2 regions of the Gordonia sp. SGD-V-85 genome follow, and region 2 is predicted to be linked to the other one. Evidence: riboswitches for the same ligand, from Rfam matches in the RefSeq annotation. Region 2 holds a riboswitch; the other holds the start of a gene.
What was found. Region 2 has a riboswitch for thiamine pyrophosphate ahead of thiO (glycine oxidase ThiO). Riboswitches for the same ligand answer to the same signal wherever they lie in the genome.
Positions count from the first base shown of each region.

Region 1: linked by a shared signal. The riboswitch ahead of AS181_RS20440 (TenA family protein) and the one ahead of thiO (glycine oxidase ThiO) in region 2 are both predicted to bind thiamine pyrophosphate.

Region 1 is NZ_LNQO01000022.1:59,297-66,482, reverse strand. Features, by position in the region: gene htpX (zinc metalloprotease HtpX) at 1-247, opposite strand, end outside; gene AS181_RS20460 (YajQ family cyclic di-GMP-binding protein) at 413-904, opposite strand; gene AS181_RS20455 (ABC transporter ATP-binding protein) at 956-1,783, opposite strand; gene AS181_RS20450 (ABC transporter permease) at 1,776-2,570, opposite strand; gene AS181_RS20445 (ABC transporter substrate-binding protein) at 2,545-3,570, opposite strand; gene AS181_RS20440 (TenA family protein) at 3,567-4,277, opposite strand; TPP riboswitch at 4,265-4,359, opposite strand; tRNA gene AS181_RS20435 (tRNA-Tyr) at 4,515-4,595, shown strand; tRNA gene AS181_RS20430 (tRNA-Thr) at 4,713-4,785, shown strand; tRNA gene AS181_RS20425 (tRNA-Met) at 4,807-4,880, shown strand; gene rpmG (50S ribosomal protein L33) at 4,974-5,141, shown strand; gene AS181_RS20415 (fused (3R)-hydroxyacyl-ACP dehydratase subunits HadA/HadB) at 5,236-6,333, shown strand; tRNA gene AS181_RS20410 (tRNA-Trp) at 6,580-6,652, shown strand; gene secE (preprotein translocase subunit SecE) at 6,692-7,165, shown strand.
Region 2 is NZ_LNQO01000001.1:22,154-29,339, forward strand. Features, by position in the region: gene AS181_RS00085 (glutamate ABC transporter substrate-binding protein) at 1-945, opposite strand, end outside; gene AS181_RS00090 (hypothetical protein) at 942-2,393, opposite strand; gene AS181_RS00095 (NUDIX hydrolase) at 2,743-3,225, shown strand; gene AS181_RS00100 (hypothetical protein) at 3,230-3,613, opposite strand; gene thiE (thiamine phosphate synthase) at 3,929-4,639, opposite strand; TPP riboswitch at 4,687-4,798, shown strand; gene thiO (glycine oxidase ThiO) at 4,794-5,858, shown strand; gene thiS (sulfur carrier protein ThiS) at 5,855-6,067, shown strand; gene AS181_RS00120 (thiazole synthase) at 6,126-6,914, shown strand; gene AS181_RS00125 (ABC transporter ATP-binding protein) at 6,986-7,186, shown strand, end outside.

The DNA of each region.
Region 1 (7,186 bases), on a different contig from region 2:
GTGCCGTGGTCGCCAGCTCACGCACGATCCGGTACATGACCGGTGCCTGCAGTTCGGTGACCGGTTGCGCGTGCATCGCCTTCAGCGACATCTTGGCGCTGTTGAAGTAGACGTAGGCGTTCATGCCGACGGCGACGATCACCGATCCCCACAGGATCAGCGGGCTCTGGAACAGAGCGCCGATGCCGACGATGATCGCCGACATCAGACCCAGCAGAGCCGCCGTCTTCAATCCGTTGAAATGCATCGGGTCCTCGTCTGTCCGGCGCCGCGGGTCTCGGGCTCCGCGGGCGGCCCGGGCGAACCCGATGCCGGCCGCGGAGTGCAGGCGCCTCATCCGGTCAAACGACGCAACGCCCGTCTGGGTTTCCGACGGTCGGGGTTCGGTGCGCCGACCCACCGACCGGGCGCGTCAGCGGTAGTTGACGAACTGCAGGGCGATACCGAAGTCCTCGCCCTTGAGCAGCGAGATGACGGCCTGCAGGTCGTCGCGCTTCTTGCTCGACACGCGCAGCTCGTCGCCCTGGATCTGCGCCTTGACGCCCTTCGGCCCCTCGTCGCGGATCTTCTTGGAGATCTTCTTGGCGTGCTCGGAGTCGATGCCCTGCACCAGCGAGCCGGTGATCTTGAATGTCTTGCCGGAGCCGACGACCTCGCCGGCGTCGAAGGCTTTCAGCGAGATGTCGCGTCGGATCAGCTTCTCCTTGAACACCTCGAGGCCCGCCTGCGCGCGCTCCTCGGCGTCCGAGGTGATCACGATGTTCTCCTCGCCGGACCACTCGATGCCGGTGTTGGTGCCGCGGAAGTCGTACCGTTGCGACAACTCCTTGGCAGCCTGGTTCAGGGCGTTGTCGACCTCTTGCCGGTCGACCTTGCTCACCACGTCGAAGGATGAATCAGCCATGTCCGACAGGGTATGTCATGGCGATCAGCGGAAGTGGGCGGCCGCGCGGGTCTACCGGGGCGTTCGACGCTGTGCCTGCTCGGCGAGGGCACGACGCGACTCGTCATGGAGTACCTCGAGTAGTTCTCGCTCGAGGGCGACGAACTCGGGCGCGGTGAGCCCCGCCGGATCGCGCGGGCGCGGGAGGTCGACGCGCACCTCGTGGACCACGGTGGCCGGGCGGGCGGACAGCACGATCACGCGGTCGGAGAGGTGGACGGCCTCGCGGACGTCGTGGGTGATCATCAGCACGGTCCACCGGTAGCGCTGCCACACCGACTGCAACCACGTCTGCATCTCGGTCCGGGTGAGTGAGTCGAGGGCGCCGAATGGCTCGTCGAGCAGCACCAGGTCGCGATTCTGGACGACGGTGCGCAGCAGTGCGGCGCGCTGTCGCATCCCGCCGGACAGCTGGAACGGGCGGGCGTCTTCGAATCCGGCGAGTCCGAAGGCGGGGAAGAGGTCCGCGGCCCGGCGTCGGGCCTCCTTCGTCGGCACGCCCTGCACCTGGAGGCCGAGGATGGTGTTGTCCAACACGGTGCGCCACGGGAACAGCAGGTCCTTCTGCGGCATGTACGCGCAGTGTCCGGCGACGGCGGGTTCGGAGCCGACGGACGCGCTGCCGGAATCGGGGACGTCGAGTCCGGCCAGCAGGCCGAAGACGGTGCTCTTGCCACATCCGCTGGGCCCGATGACGGAGACGAACTCGCCGGGCTCGGCGGTGAACGACACCCCGTCGAGGACCTCCCGGCGAGGTTGTCCGCGTCCGGGTCGGGGATAGGACTTGGTGAGCCGGTCGACGATCAGCCGGTGGTCTGGGACGAGCCGGTGGTCAGTCATGGTGGTTCCGGTCCTCGGCGCGAGCCCAGGGCGCGACGATCCGCTCGACGGCGAAGGTGAGCAGGTACAGCGTGACGCTCAGGAGCGCGGTCACCAGCACGGCCGCGAGCACCAGGTCCGTGCGGAACGAGTTCTTCTGCAGGCTCATGTAGATGCCGAGCCCCTGGGTGGCGCCGACGTACTCGGCGAACACGGCGCCCACCACCGCATAGGTGATGCCGATCCGCAACGCGGTGAAGAACCTCGGTAGCGCGGACGGGAGCCGCACATAGCGGAAGACCTGGCGGCGGGTGGCCCCCATGCTGCGCATCAGCGCGCCGGCCTCGCGGTCGGTGGCGGCGAATCCCTCGATCAGGCCGATCGCCACCGGAAAGAACGTGACCAGGGCGATGACCAGCACCTTCGGGAGTAGGCCGAAGCCGAACCAGATGATCATCAGCGGTGCGATCGCGATGATCGGCAGGGTCTGGGAGGCGACGAACAACGGCACGAACGCCCGTCGCAGCGCCGGCGAGAAGTCGACGACGATGGCCAGCAGCCAGGCCAGGACCAACGAGACCGTGAACCCGATCAGGGTCACCTGCAGCGTCGCCGCGGCGTGCACCCCGATCTCCGCGCGGTGCGACCAACCCTGCGCGACGACGCGCGACGGCGACGGCAGCACCTGCGGCCGGATTCCGCTGACGTCGACGTAGACCTGCCAGACCGCCACCAGGACGACCACCGCGACGAGCGCGGGCGCGATGCGACGCAGGCCGGTGCTACCGAGGGGTGTCGAGGTAGTCATTGGTGAAGTACGTCGACCAGTCCGGCTCGGTCGTGAGCGGCGCCCCGTCCGGGCCGGTCAGCAGACCGCTGCGGTACAGGAACCCGGAGTTCCCGGCCCACTGTTCGAGCGTCTGCCGCCCGACCCGGCCGTCGGCGTCCTTCATGTACTGACCGGCGAGCATGCGCTGGCTCTCGAACACCAACTGCTCGTCGTTGAACGCACCGGGGTTGGCGGCGAGAAGGTCGCGGGCCGCCGCGTCCGGGTCGTCGGCCGCTGCCTGGTAACCGCGCTGCAGCGCCGTCACGAAGGCCGCCGCGCGGTCCGGGTTGTCCGCCAGCCAGTCCTCGTTGGCGTCGACGACGATCGCGTATGCCTCCGGGAAACCGAAGTCGGTGTAGTGGAAGTACCTCATCGGGGTTCCGCGATGCTCGGCCTCGATGCCCTCCCACGCGAGATAGGAGACGGTGAAGTCGGCCTGACCGGAGTAGACCGCCTCGTATGCCGAGGTCCCGAGGGTCACCGAGGTGAACTCGCCGGTGCCGCCGTCGTTTCGGATCACCTGCTCGAGGGTCTTCTCCTCGCCCGGGTCGCCGAAACCGGCGTATGTCTTCCCGTCGAGGTCCTTCGGGCTCGTGATGTCGCGGCGGTCGGCGCGGACACCGATGCCGGTGGCCCACTTCTGCAGCGGCGCGAACACGGAGATGGTGTGCGCGCCCGATGCCCGCGAGAAGGTCGACGAGTTGTGGGTGCTGATCCCGAACTCGGCGTTGCCCGCGTCCACGATGGTGTCCACGGCGGTGTTGTTGTACGGCAGGATCTCGACGTCGAGTCCGGCCTCCTCGAACCAGCCGCGCTGCTGCGCCACGAACAAGCCCGTGTGGTTGGTGTTCGGGGACCAGTCGAGCGCGAATCGGATGCTGCCGTCCGAACCGGCGCCCGAACCGCACGCGGTGATCGCCGACGACGCGACGACCGCGGCGGCGAGCACGGTGAGGAGGCGGCGCGCGCGGGCGCTCATGCGGCGGGCCACGGCTGCGGGTTCAGCGCGGTGTCCCAGAACAGGAGCTCGAACCGCGTGGCGACGGTGAACGCCGTCGCCATCGCGGCCCGTTCGCGCTCGCCGGCGTGCTCCGCAGCCGCGTCCACGAGTTCCCTTGCCCGCGAGGCGGATTCTTGGAATTCCGGGGCGTCGTAGGTGGTCACCCACTGCGCGTAGGGGTGGTTCGGGTCGGCGGCGAGCACCTGGGCGGCACTCGCGGCCAGGGCCCGGCCGACTTCCGCGTAGATCCAGAAGCAGGGCAGGGCCGCGGCCGCGCCGACCGCATACGACTCGGTCGCGGCGACGGCCGTCAGGTAGGACACGTACCCCAGGCACGCCGGCGACGGCTCGGGTTCGCCCTCACGCGGAGGCAGCTGGCCGCCGTTGAGCAGGTCGCCGTGCAGCGCCGACTCGACGGTGGCCGCGGTGGCCGACGAGTTCGCCCAGAACCCCGCGGTCTGCGGGTCGGGGGACTTCGACGCCAGGATGGCGAGGGCCTTCGCGTACCCGGCGAGGTACAGCGAGTCCTGCTCCATGTAGGTGCGGAACACCTCGAGTGGCAGCGTCCCGTCGCCGAGCCGCCGCAGGAACTCGAGGTCGTCGATCGCCGTCCGCAACCCCTTCGTCTCCTCCCAGAGGTGGTCGGAGAATCGGCCGGAGACCGGCACGTGCGCATGCACAGACATGACATCCCTTCGTCAGCATTACCTGGACAGGTTCTCGGGTCTCATCTCAGCCCCGCGTCGCGGAGCACCCCGTGTCAGAACGCAGCCACAGTAGCAGGAGTGGGGGTCGCGGTGGGACGCCTGTGCCAAGACCATGTCCCGGCCTGTTGACCAGCCGGTTTGCGCGTTGATGCGGTGTTCGTTGTATTCTTCACGGCGTTGTTCGTACGGCCGTCACGGTGGCCGGAAGAGCGGCACGGCAGGTTGCCCGAGCGGCCAAAGGGAGCGGATTGTAAATCCGTCGCGCAAGCTACATAGGTTCGAATCCTATACCTGCCACGGCGTGGTCCATTCTCGCGAAACTGCTCTACAGACGGTCTCCGACCAGCGATTTGTCTAGCGCAGACGCGAGTGTGTAACCTCGTTAAGGCTCTCGGGCGCAACCGCCCGGGGCACGCCCCCTTAGCTCAGTCGGCAGAGCGTTTCCATGGTAAGGAAAAGGTCGACGGTTCGATTCCGTCAGGGGGCTCGCTGGACGAGAAGTCCGCGGGGCGGTGTAGCTCAGCTGGTTAGAGCGCACGACTCATAATCGTGAGGTCGAGGGATCGAGTCCCTCCACCGCTACACATCGGGTCCGACCGGAACCGAGCGCAAGGGTCGCAAGCCCTGAGGGAACTTCCGAACCCGACCACGTACCACCCGAAAGAAGGCAATCAAGTGGCCTCCTCAACAGATGTTCGCCCCAAGATCACCTTGGCCTGCGAGGTGTGCAAGCACCGTAACTACATCACGAAGAAGAACCGCCGCAACGATCCCGATCGCCTCGAGATCAAGAAGTTCTGCCCGAACTGCGGCAAGCATCAGGGGCACAAGGAATCGCGCTGACGCCGTCGTCGGCCGTTTCGAAGTACCACCAGCAACGGGCTGCCTCTCGATGAGGCAGCCCGTCTTGCTGTGTCGGCCGAAGGAGTAGAGCTCAATGTCACAGGTAAGCGGAGCCGAGATCCAGGATCGTCCGGACGAGGCGTCGAGCGGTGGTGCGAAGCCGACCCCCGACGAGATCGCCGCCCACACGCAGAGCCTCGTCGGCTTCCACTACACGGTCGACGACTATTACGAGATCGGCCGCGAGGAGATCCGTAAGCACGCGATGGCGGTGCAGGATGCGCACCCGACCCACTGGAGCGAGGAGGGCGCCCGGGCCTTCGGCCACGACCGCCTGATCGCCGCGCCCACCTACGTGTCGGTGCTCGGGATCATCGCCCAGCGCAAGCTCTTCGAAGACGTCGTCACCGGCTACGACATGTGGCAGATCATGCAGACCGACCAGCGGCTGGTCTACCACCAGCCGATGAAGGTCGGGGACCGCCTGATCTGCGACGTCTCGCTCGAGTCGTTCCGGCATGTGAGCAGTCCCGAGATGATCGACTTGATGGTCACCAAGAACGTCATCTGGAACCAGCACGACGAGCCGGTCATGACCACGTGGACCTCCCTGGCCGCGCGTCCCGGTATGGACGTCGACCCCGAACTCGAGGCGTCCCTCGACCACGTGATGATCAAGGTCGACGCCATCGGCGAATCCGGGCACACCGTCGAGCCGAAGGCGGGTCGCTACGACCTCCCCGATCCGACCCAGTCGCCGGGCGCCTTCGGTGCCGTCGACTTCGACACGCTCACGGTGGGTCAGGAACTCACGCCCAAGCGCTACCTGCTGACGCGCGGCAATCTCGCGAACTATGCGGGCGTGGCCGGCGACCCCAACCCGATCCACTTCTCCGACCACGTCGTGAACGCGGCCGGCATGGACGACGTCGTCGCGCACGGCATGCAGACGATGGGGCTCGGCGCAAGCTTCGTCTCCGAGTTCATCGGCGACCCGGCGGCCTTCTGCGAGTACAACGTGCGCTTCACCAGCCCGGTGTACGTCCCGGCCGACGACAGCGCGGCCGTCGACTTCACCGGCAAGGTGAAGTCGCTCGATCCCGCAACTCGTCGCGGGACCATCGCGATCACCGCCAAGCAGGGCGATCGCCGCATCTTCGGACGCGCGCAGGCCGTCATCCAGTTCAACTGATCGACCGGTCGCGAGCCGTTCCGGCGGCTCACGGACGGGTGGCGTGTACGGTCGTCGGGGGAGCGGAGGCGAGCCCGTTTTGGGTCCACCGCCCCGGTGATCTACACTGAAGTGTCTGATTGATTCAGGCTTGCGCGCTACCCATAGGGTGGCGCGTTGGTTTTGTCGGCGACGAAACGTCGACGGGCCGCGAGGCCGGATCGAGAAGGACGGCAACGCCGACCACTCCGGTGGCGGGCGTCGCAAAGGGGCGTAGCTCAATTGGCAGAGCAGCGGTCTCCAAAACCGCAGGTTGCAGGTTCAAGTCCTGTCGCCCCTGCCCTGGTGAAGGGCACACGCTGACGAGAGGACCGCGAAGTTGAGCAAGCGAGACCGGGCCGCCCGCGCCAAAGACGCCGCAGAGGGTTCTGCGGCCGATTCGGCCGCGGCTGAGCTCGACGGTCGCGACGAGGCCACCGACGCGGGTACGGACGACGAGACGTCGACCGGAACCGCGAAGGAGCTGCGTCCGTCCGGTAAGCGCTCGGCTCGCGGACGTCGCTCGGCGGCGGGTGCAACCGACGGTGACACCGACTCCGACACGGGGTCCGTCGCCGTCAAGGAACGCAAGACCAAGAAGAAGGCGTCTGCCGAGGAGAGCCGGAATCCGTTCGTACGGATCTGGGTCTTCCTGACGCAGGTCGTCGCCGAGCTGAAGAAGGTCATCTGGCCTACGCGGCGCGAGATGATCACCTACACGATCGTCGTGCTCGTGTTCGTCATCGTGATGACCGCGTTCATTGCCGGCCTCGACCTCGCCTTCGCCAAGGGCGTGCTCTGGTTGTTCGGCTGACCCACGCGGTGGGCTCGGCCG
Region 2 (7,186 bases):
CCACCGGTCCCGGATCTCCTGCCAGCGGCCGGTCACCCGGATGCGCTCGAGCACGCCGTTGACGAACCGGATCATGTCGTCCTGGCCCTTGGGAATCCCGACGCCGTAGAACTCCTCGCCGAGGCTGGGGCCGACGACCCGCAACCACGGATCCTGCGCGGCGAGACCGGCGAGGATCGCGTCGTCGGTGGTCGCCGCGTCGATCTGACCCTGCTGCATCAGTACCAGACAATCGGCCCAGGTCGTCGTGCTGACGATCTTGGCTCGGGGCTGGATGGCCTGGATACGACCGATCGAGGTGGTCCCGCGCGCGGCGCAGACCCGCTTGTCGGCGAGCTGCGCCGGACCGGTCACGTTCGAGTTCCGGAACGACAGGATGCGCTGGGACGCGACGTAATAAGGAGCCGAGAAACTGATGTCGCGCAACCGGTCGCAGGTGATGCTCATCGTCTTGATCACCAGATCGACCGTCATGTCCCGCAGGGCGTCGATCCGCTGCGCCGAGCTCAGCACCTGGAACTCGACGCGGCGGTCGTCGCCGAAGATGGCGCCGGCGATCTCGTGCGCGATGTCGACGTCGAAGCCCTGGATGTCGCCGGTGATCGGATCGCGGAAGCTGAACAGGTTGGACCCGATGTCGAGCCCGACGATGAGCCGGCCCCGCTCGAGGATGCCGGCCATCGTCGAATTGATCGGCATCTGAGCAGGCGGCGGCATCTGGGCGGGCGGCCGCAGGGTCAGGGTCGCGTTGCAGGCCTCGGAACTCGGCGGCGGTTCGACGGGCACGTCGAACTGGACGCCGGGCAGCATCGGTTGCCCGGCGGTCGCCGTCGGTGGGGGTGAGTCGGGTGCGGGGAAACGCACGCAGCCGGTGGCGACGAGGCCGGTGAGCGCGAGCAGGACCACGACGGTCAGCAGGCGGCGAGGCGAGGGGACGGTCGTCATCGGTACTCCCGGATGCGCGGGATGAGACCGCCCACGACCGCGACGCCGGCGAAGACGGTGAGCAGCAGGATGCCGGTGCCGGTGAACCCGAGGACCCGTTGCGCGGTGTTGATGTCGTCCCGGAAGGAGTTCCGGGCAGTCGTGATCGCATCGACCAGCGCGGTGTCCACCGCGGTGTAGGCGCGGGCCGAACTGTCCGGTCCGTCGCCGACGGTGTGCAGGCGCGCGAGACCGAAGTTGCCGGTCTGGATGTAGCGGCGGACCGCGGCGTCGGTGCGGCGCCACTCGGTCAGCGCCGCCGTGACCGTGTCCAGTTGTTCGCCGGTGACCGCGCTGTCGCCGTCTTCGGTGCCCTCGCGGACGTCGTCGACGATGTTGCCGATCTCGCTGGTCGCCGCGGAGAAGCTGCGCTCGAGACCGCCCTGATCACCGCGGCGGATGAGCGAGAGCGTCTCGGCCGACCGCGCCTGCTGGGTGAGGATCCGGGCGGCGGTCAGGTCGCGGAGCGGGTCGGCGCCCTCGGTGCGGGCATCGCTGGTGGCGGCCACCGACATCAGACCGGAGGCGAGCAACCACAGGGTCCCGACGCTGAGGGCGAAGATGGCCGCCACGATGCCGATGTTGAACCGCCGCCGGGTCCGCCGCGCCAGGTAGCGCGACGTCAGGACAAGCGCGGCGAGCAGGAACAGGAGCGGCGCATACACGGTCCAGGGTGGACGGGTGAGCGTCTGCTGGGGGTCGGCGATGGCCATCGATCGCCGTTCGTAGAGGCGCTGGGCGGCCGGGAGGATCTGGTCCTGCATCATCGACGACGCCTGGCCGAGATACGCCGATCCCACCGGGTTGCCGAGCCGGTTGTTCGTCCGCGCCGTCTCGATGAGTCCGCTGTAGACCGGGATCGAGGTGGACAGGGTCTCGAGATCGGCGCTGACCGCCTGCTCGGCCCGGTCCGACACCATGCCGGAACCGGGTTCGCTGGAGGTACCGGTGGCCAGGATCAGCGACGACGACGCCGTCGCCAGCGCGTCGGAGTAGCGCTGCCGCAGATCGGGGGTCTCCAGTCCGCCGGAGATGAAGGCCGCGTTCGCCGACGCATCGGCGATCGACAGCGAGCTGTAGAGAACCTGCGCGGCCTCGGCGAGCGGTTCGGTCCGATCGATGAGGCGCTGCAGGGTCTGGGTGCGATCCTCCAGGACCGTCGATGCGTACAGGCCGGTGCTCAGACAGCCGAGCGCCAGGATTCCGCAGATGATGATCAGCTTGCCCGGGGTCGTGACCGCGAAGTGGCGCAGGGTCTGGAACGGGGACTGGGCGCGTTCCCGGGCGGTGGCGACGAGTTCGCGTCGGTCGGCCAGCACCTGTCGGATCGGGGGTGAGGCCTGCGCCGGACGGATCGTGCGACCGCCACGCGTCAGCGCCGTCCGCACGGAGGACGCGTCGCCGGTCACCTACCTGATCCCTTCTCAAACGCTGGATCGTCTCCGGTGCGGTCCTACGGTCACCGGTTCCCCGTTCCGGATTCGCGTGACCGGGCGATCAACGTCAGGGGTTGTGTCATCTGGGTCATCGTTCACCGGGTCGTGCGTGTTTCACCCTATGTCATCGTGCCGGGTTCCTCCCGAGTCGACCAGCGCCGCGCCGCCGACCTCGGCGGTTCGCGCGTGCCAGGTGCTCGTCGATGGCACCTCGTGGTTCCGAGCCGCGATGAGAGGGCTTCGGAGTCTCCCTGGCAGGTGTTGCGCATCTCACTTACGGTGGAGGCACCCGGTCGGGGCGACCGGGTTGCGAGGAGGCGTGGTGCGCGGCGACGGCGACGGCTGGGTGATCGATCCCGACGGTTCTCGATACTGGGGTATCCACGGCGCGGCAGGTCTGCTGCTGCGGGCGCCGCTGCCGGACGGATCGACCGGGGTGCTCCTCCAACACCGCGCCGCGTGGTCGCACCAGGGCGGCACGTGGGCGCTACCCGGCGGGGCCCGCGACTCGCATGAGGGTGCCATCGACACCGCGATCCGCGAGGCCGAGGAAGAAGCCGGGATCACCGCCGACGACCTGCGCGTCGTCGCCGCGGTCGTCACCCTCGAGGCGCCCGGCGGATGGACCTACACGACGGTCATCGCCGAGACGGACTCGCCGGTCCGCACGGTCGCCAACTTCGAATCCACGGAACTGCGATGGGTCGACGAGAAGCGCGTCGATCAACTCCCGCTGCACCCCGCGTTCGGACTTGCGTGGCCCGTCCTCCGCGAGCGGATCGCGATGTTGGATCCCCAGAGCTGAGCCCTCACACCCCGGCGCGGTCGGACTCGAGCAGTCGGTTCGCCCCGGCGACCAGCGCGTGGACGTTCGCCTCGTCGCTGCTCGCGCCCTCACCGACGGCCCAGGCCTGCCGGCCGTCGTGCTCGCAGAGCAGGAACGTCGTGACCAGGCCGTCGACGACCCGCTGGTGCAGCCGGACGATCTGAACCGGGGCGCCGACGTCGTAGAGGATCGAGGTCATTGCCCCGACGGGGCCGGCGGCGACGGCGCTGCGGGACATGATGCGGTCGGCGATCGCGAGCGTCGCGCGGCACTCGACCAGGTCGCCCGAGCACGGGACGGCGGAGAATGAGCCCAGCCGGATCGTGCCGCCACGGGAGTACTCGTCGGTGAATTCCTGCCAGGTCATCCCGGCGGCCTCCTCGTGCATCCCGGGGGGAAGCGGGCGGCCGAAACGTGCGGCGAAGTGGTCGCCGCCGTGCCGGTCGTCGCGCTCGGTCCACGAACAGGATCGACGAGGTAGATGAAGAGGGTGCATCTCGAAAACCGATTTCGGTCGAAGAACGGATGACCGACTGGAGAGCGCAACCGACCCGCAGCGGGGGGTCGGTCAGATTCAGACCCCGCTGCGGCGGGTTACGAGAACGCTCGTGATGCACAACATGATCGGTCCACCATAGACCCGCGACACCGACCGGGCAAACGTGTTTCCGCCAGGGAACCGCTAGAGCATCGCGGCGAGGTCGCCGGCTGCGGCGGCCGGGTCGTCGGCCGCGGTGATGGCCCGTACGACGACGATGCGCCGCGCCCCGAGCGCGGTGACCTCCCCGACGCGGCCGGCGTCGACCCCGCCGATGGCGAACCACGGCTTGGCTGATTGTGTTGCGGCCGTTGAGGACACGAGGTCGAGGCCGGCGGCGGCGCGGCCCGGTTTGGTGGGGGTGGTCCAGCACGGACCGACGCAGAAGTAGTCGACGTCGTCGTCGGCGATCGCGGCGGCGGCCTGCGCGGGGTCGTGGGTCGAGGCGCCGATGACGACGTCCGGTCCGACGATCCGGCGGGCCGCCGACGGCGACAGGTCGCCCTGTCCGACGTGCAGGACATCGGCCCCGGAGAGCGCCGCGATGTCGGCGCGGTCGTTGACCGCCAGCAGGGCACCGTGCGCGTCGGCGACCGTCCGCATGCCCGCGAGGATCTCGAGTTCCTCGCCCGCCTCCAGGGTCCCGAATTCGCGCTCGCCCGGCGAGTTCTTGTCGCGCAGCTGCACGATGTCGACGCCGCCCGCGAGCGCTGCGTCGACGAAGTCGAGCAGGTCACCGCGTTCGCGCCGGGCGTCGGTGCACAGGTACAGGCGGGCCGTGGAGAGCCGCCGGCGACGGTCCGTCGCGGAGCCGGGGTCCGTCGACGCGGAGCTGGTGCGGTTCGGGGTCGTCACGCCGACCAGGCTAACCGGACCCCCGACGCCCCGGCGTAGGGTGGATCGCACGAACACACGGGAGTCCGGATCGGCCGGGCTGAGAGTGCGGACAGATTCCGCTGACCGTCGAACCTGATCCGGGTCATTCCGGCGAAGGAAGGTGATTCCCAGCGTGGATTCCCCACCGCAGCGCCCTGCCCACCGCGCCCTGACGGTCGTCGGGGGCGGTGTCATCGGGCTGACCTGTGCGCTCACCGCGGCCGACGCCGGATGGCGGGTTCGCGTCCTCGACGCCGGCACCGACGAGCGCGCGTCCTGGGTCGCCGGCGGCATGCTCGGTTCACTCGGCGAGGGTCATCCCGGCGAGGACGCGTCCCTGGCCCTCTCGGTCGAATCGGTCCGGCTGTGGCCGGCGCTCGTGAAGCGGCTCGACGACCCGGGTGTCGTCACCGCCACCGACTCGCTGTTCGTCGCGGCCTCGGCCACCGACATCGAATACCTGCGGCATCTCGCCGATTTCGTCTGGGCCGGGCAGCCCGCCACCGATGCCGCGCTGCAGCCGGTGACCGGCCGCGACATCCGGACCCTGGAACCGTCGCTGAGCTCTCGACTGGTCGGTGGCTACCGCGCGATCGGCGAGTGGTCCGTCGACAACCGGCGGCTGCTCGAGGCGTTGCGCGCCGCCACGACGTCGGCGGGTGCCGAGTTGGTCTCCGCGCGTGTCGAATCCCTGGCCGATCTCAACGAGCTCGGTTCCGACACCCAGATCCTGCTCGCCGCCGGACTCGGCACCGCGGCCCTCTGGCCGGACGTGGACCTGCATGCGGCGAAGGGGGAGATCCTCCGTCTGCGCCGCACGCGCTGGTCGGTGCCGCCGCCCGGTCACGTCGTCCGGGCACGCCTCCACGGGCGGGCCGTGTACCTGGTGCCGCGCGAGGACGGAGTCGTCGTCGGCGCCACCCAGTACGAGGCCGAGGGGACGGCCGACCGCGCGCCGCAGGCCGGCGGGGTCGCGGATCTGCTCGCCGACGCGATCGAGGTCTTCCCCGGGCTGCGGACCTACGAACTGACCGAAGCAGGGGCGGGTCTGCGGCCGTGCACCGCGGACGGATTGCCGATCGTCACCCGTGTGGACACACGAACGGTCGTGGCGACCGGGCACGGGCGCAACGGGATCGTCCTCGCCCCGGGCACCGCCGCCCGCGTGCTGTCGATTCTGGAAGGAGCAGAGGAATGAGTATCACCGCCAGCATCACCGTCAACGGCAAGAGCGTCGACGTCGGCGCCGACACGTCGGTGCGCGACGTCGTCACCGGGCTGGGGTTGCCGGACCGGGGGATAGCGGTCGCGGTGGACGGCGCGGTCGTCCCGCGCGGCCGCTGGGACCGGCACACCATGACCGACGGTGCCGTCGTCGAGATCGTCACGGCGGTGCAGGGTGGCTGAGCTCGCCGATCTGAAGCCCGACGCCTCGCGGACCGAGCAGAAGTCCGGCGACGAGACGATCCCGGATGCGGACCATCTGCGCATCGCCGGTCGCGACTTCTCGTCGCGACTCATCACCGGCACCGGCGGCGCGTCGAATCTCGCGACCCTGGAACGCGCGCTGGTCGCGTCGGGGACCGAGCTGACCACCGTCGCGGTTCGGCGCGTCGACGCGGCCTCGGGCACCGGGGTCTTCGATCTGCTGCGCCGGCTCGACATCGCCGTCCTGCCCAACACCGCGGGCTGTCACACCACCGCCGAGGCCGTCCTGACCGCCCAGCTGGCGCGCGAGGCGTTCGAGACCGACTGGGTGAAGCTCGAGGTGGTCGCGGACGAACGCACCCTGATGCCCGACGCCATCGAACTCGTCGACGCCGCGGCCGCACTGGTGGCCGATGGTTTCGTCGTGCTGGCCTACACCAACGACGATCCGGTCCTGGCCGCGCGCCTCGCCGATCTCGGGGTGGCGGCGGTGATGCCCCTCGGATCGCCCATCGGGACCGGACTCGGAATCCTCAACCCGCACAACATCGAGATGATCGTCGACGACTGCCGCACCCGCTTCGACGACCCGCTGCCGGTCATTCTCGACGCGGGCATCGGGACGGCGAGCGACGCGGCCCTGGCGATGGAACTCGGTTGCGACGGCGTGCTTCTGGCCACGGCGGTCACCCGGGCGGAGAACCCCGAACTGATGGCGACGGCGATGCGGCACGCGGTGGCCGGGGGCCGACTGGCCGCGCGCGCCGGCCGGATCCCCAAGCGCTTCTGGGCGCACGCGTCCTCGCCCGGGCGCGACCGGGACTGACGCGCGATCCCGCGACCGGCCATCCGAACGACGGACCGGGCCGCTCCGGGTTCGGCGGCTATGGTCGAGGCGTGTTGCAGGTAGCGAATCTGACGAAGGACTTCGGCGGTCAACGCGCGGTCGACGACCTCACCTTCGAGGTGGGGCCGGGACGGGTCACCGGTTTCCTGGGGCCCAACGGTGCGGGTAAGTCGACGACCATGCGGATGATGCTCGGACTCGACCGCCCGACGTCGGGCACGGCGACGATCAACGGGCAGCGCTACCGGGAC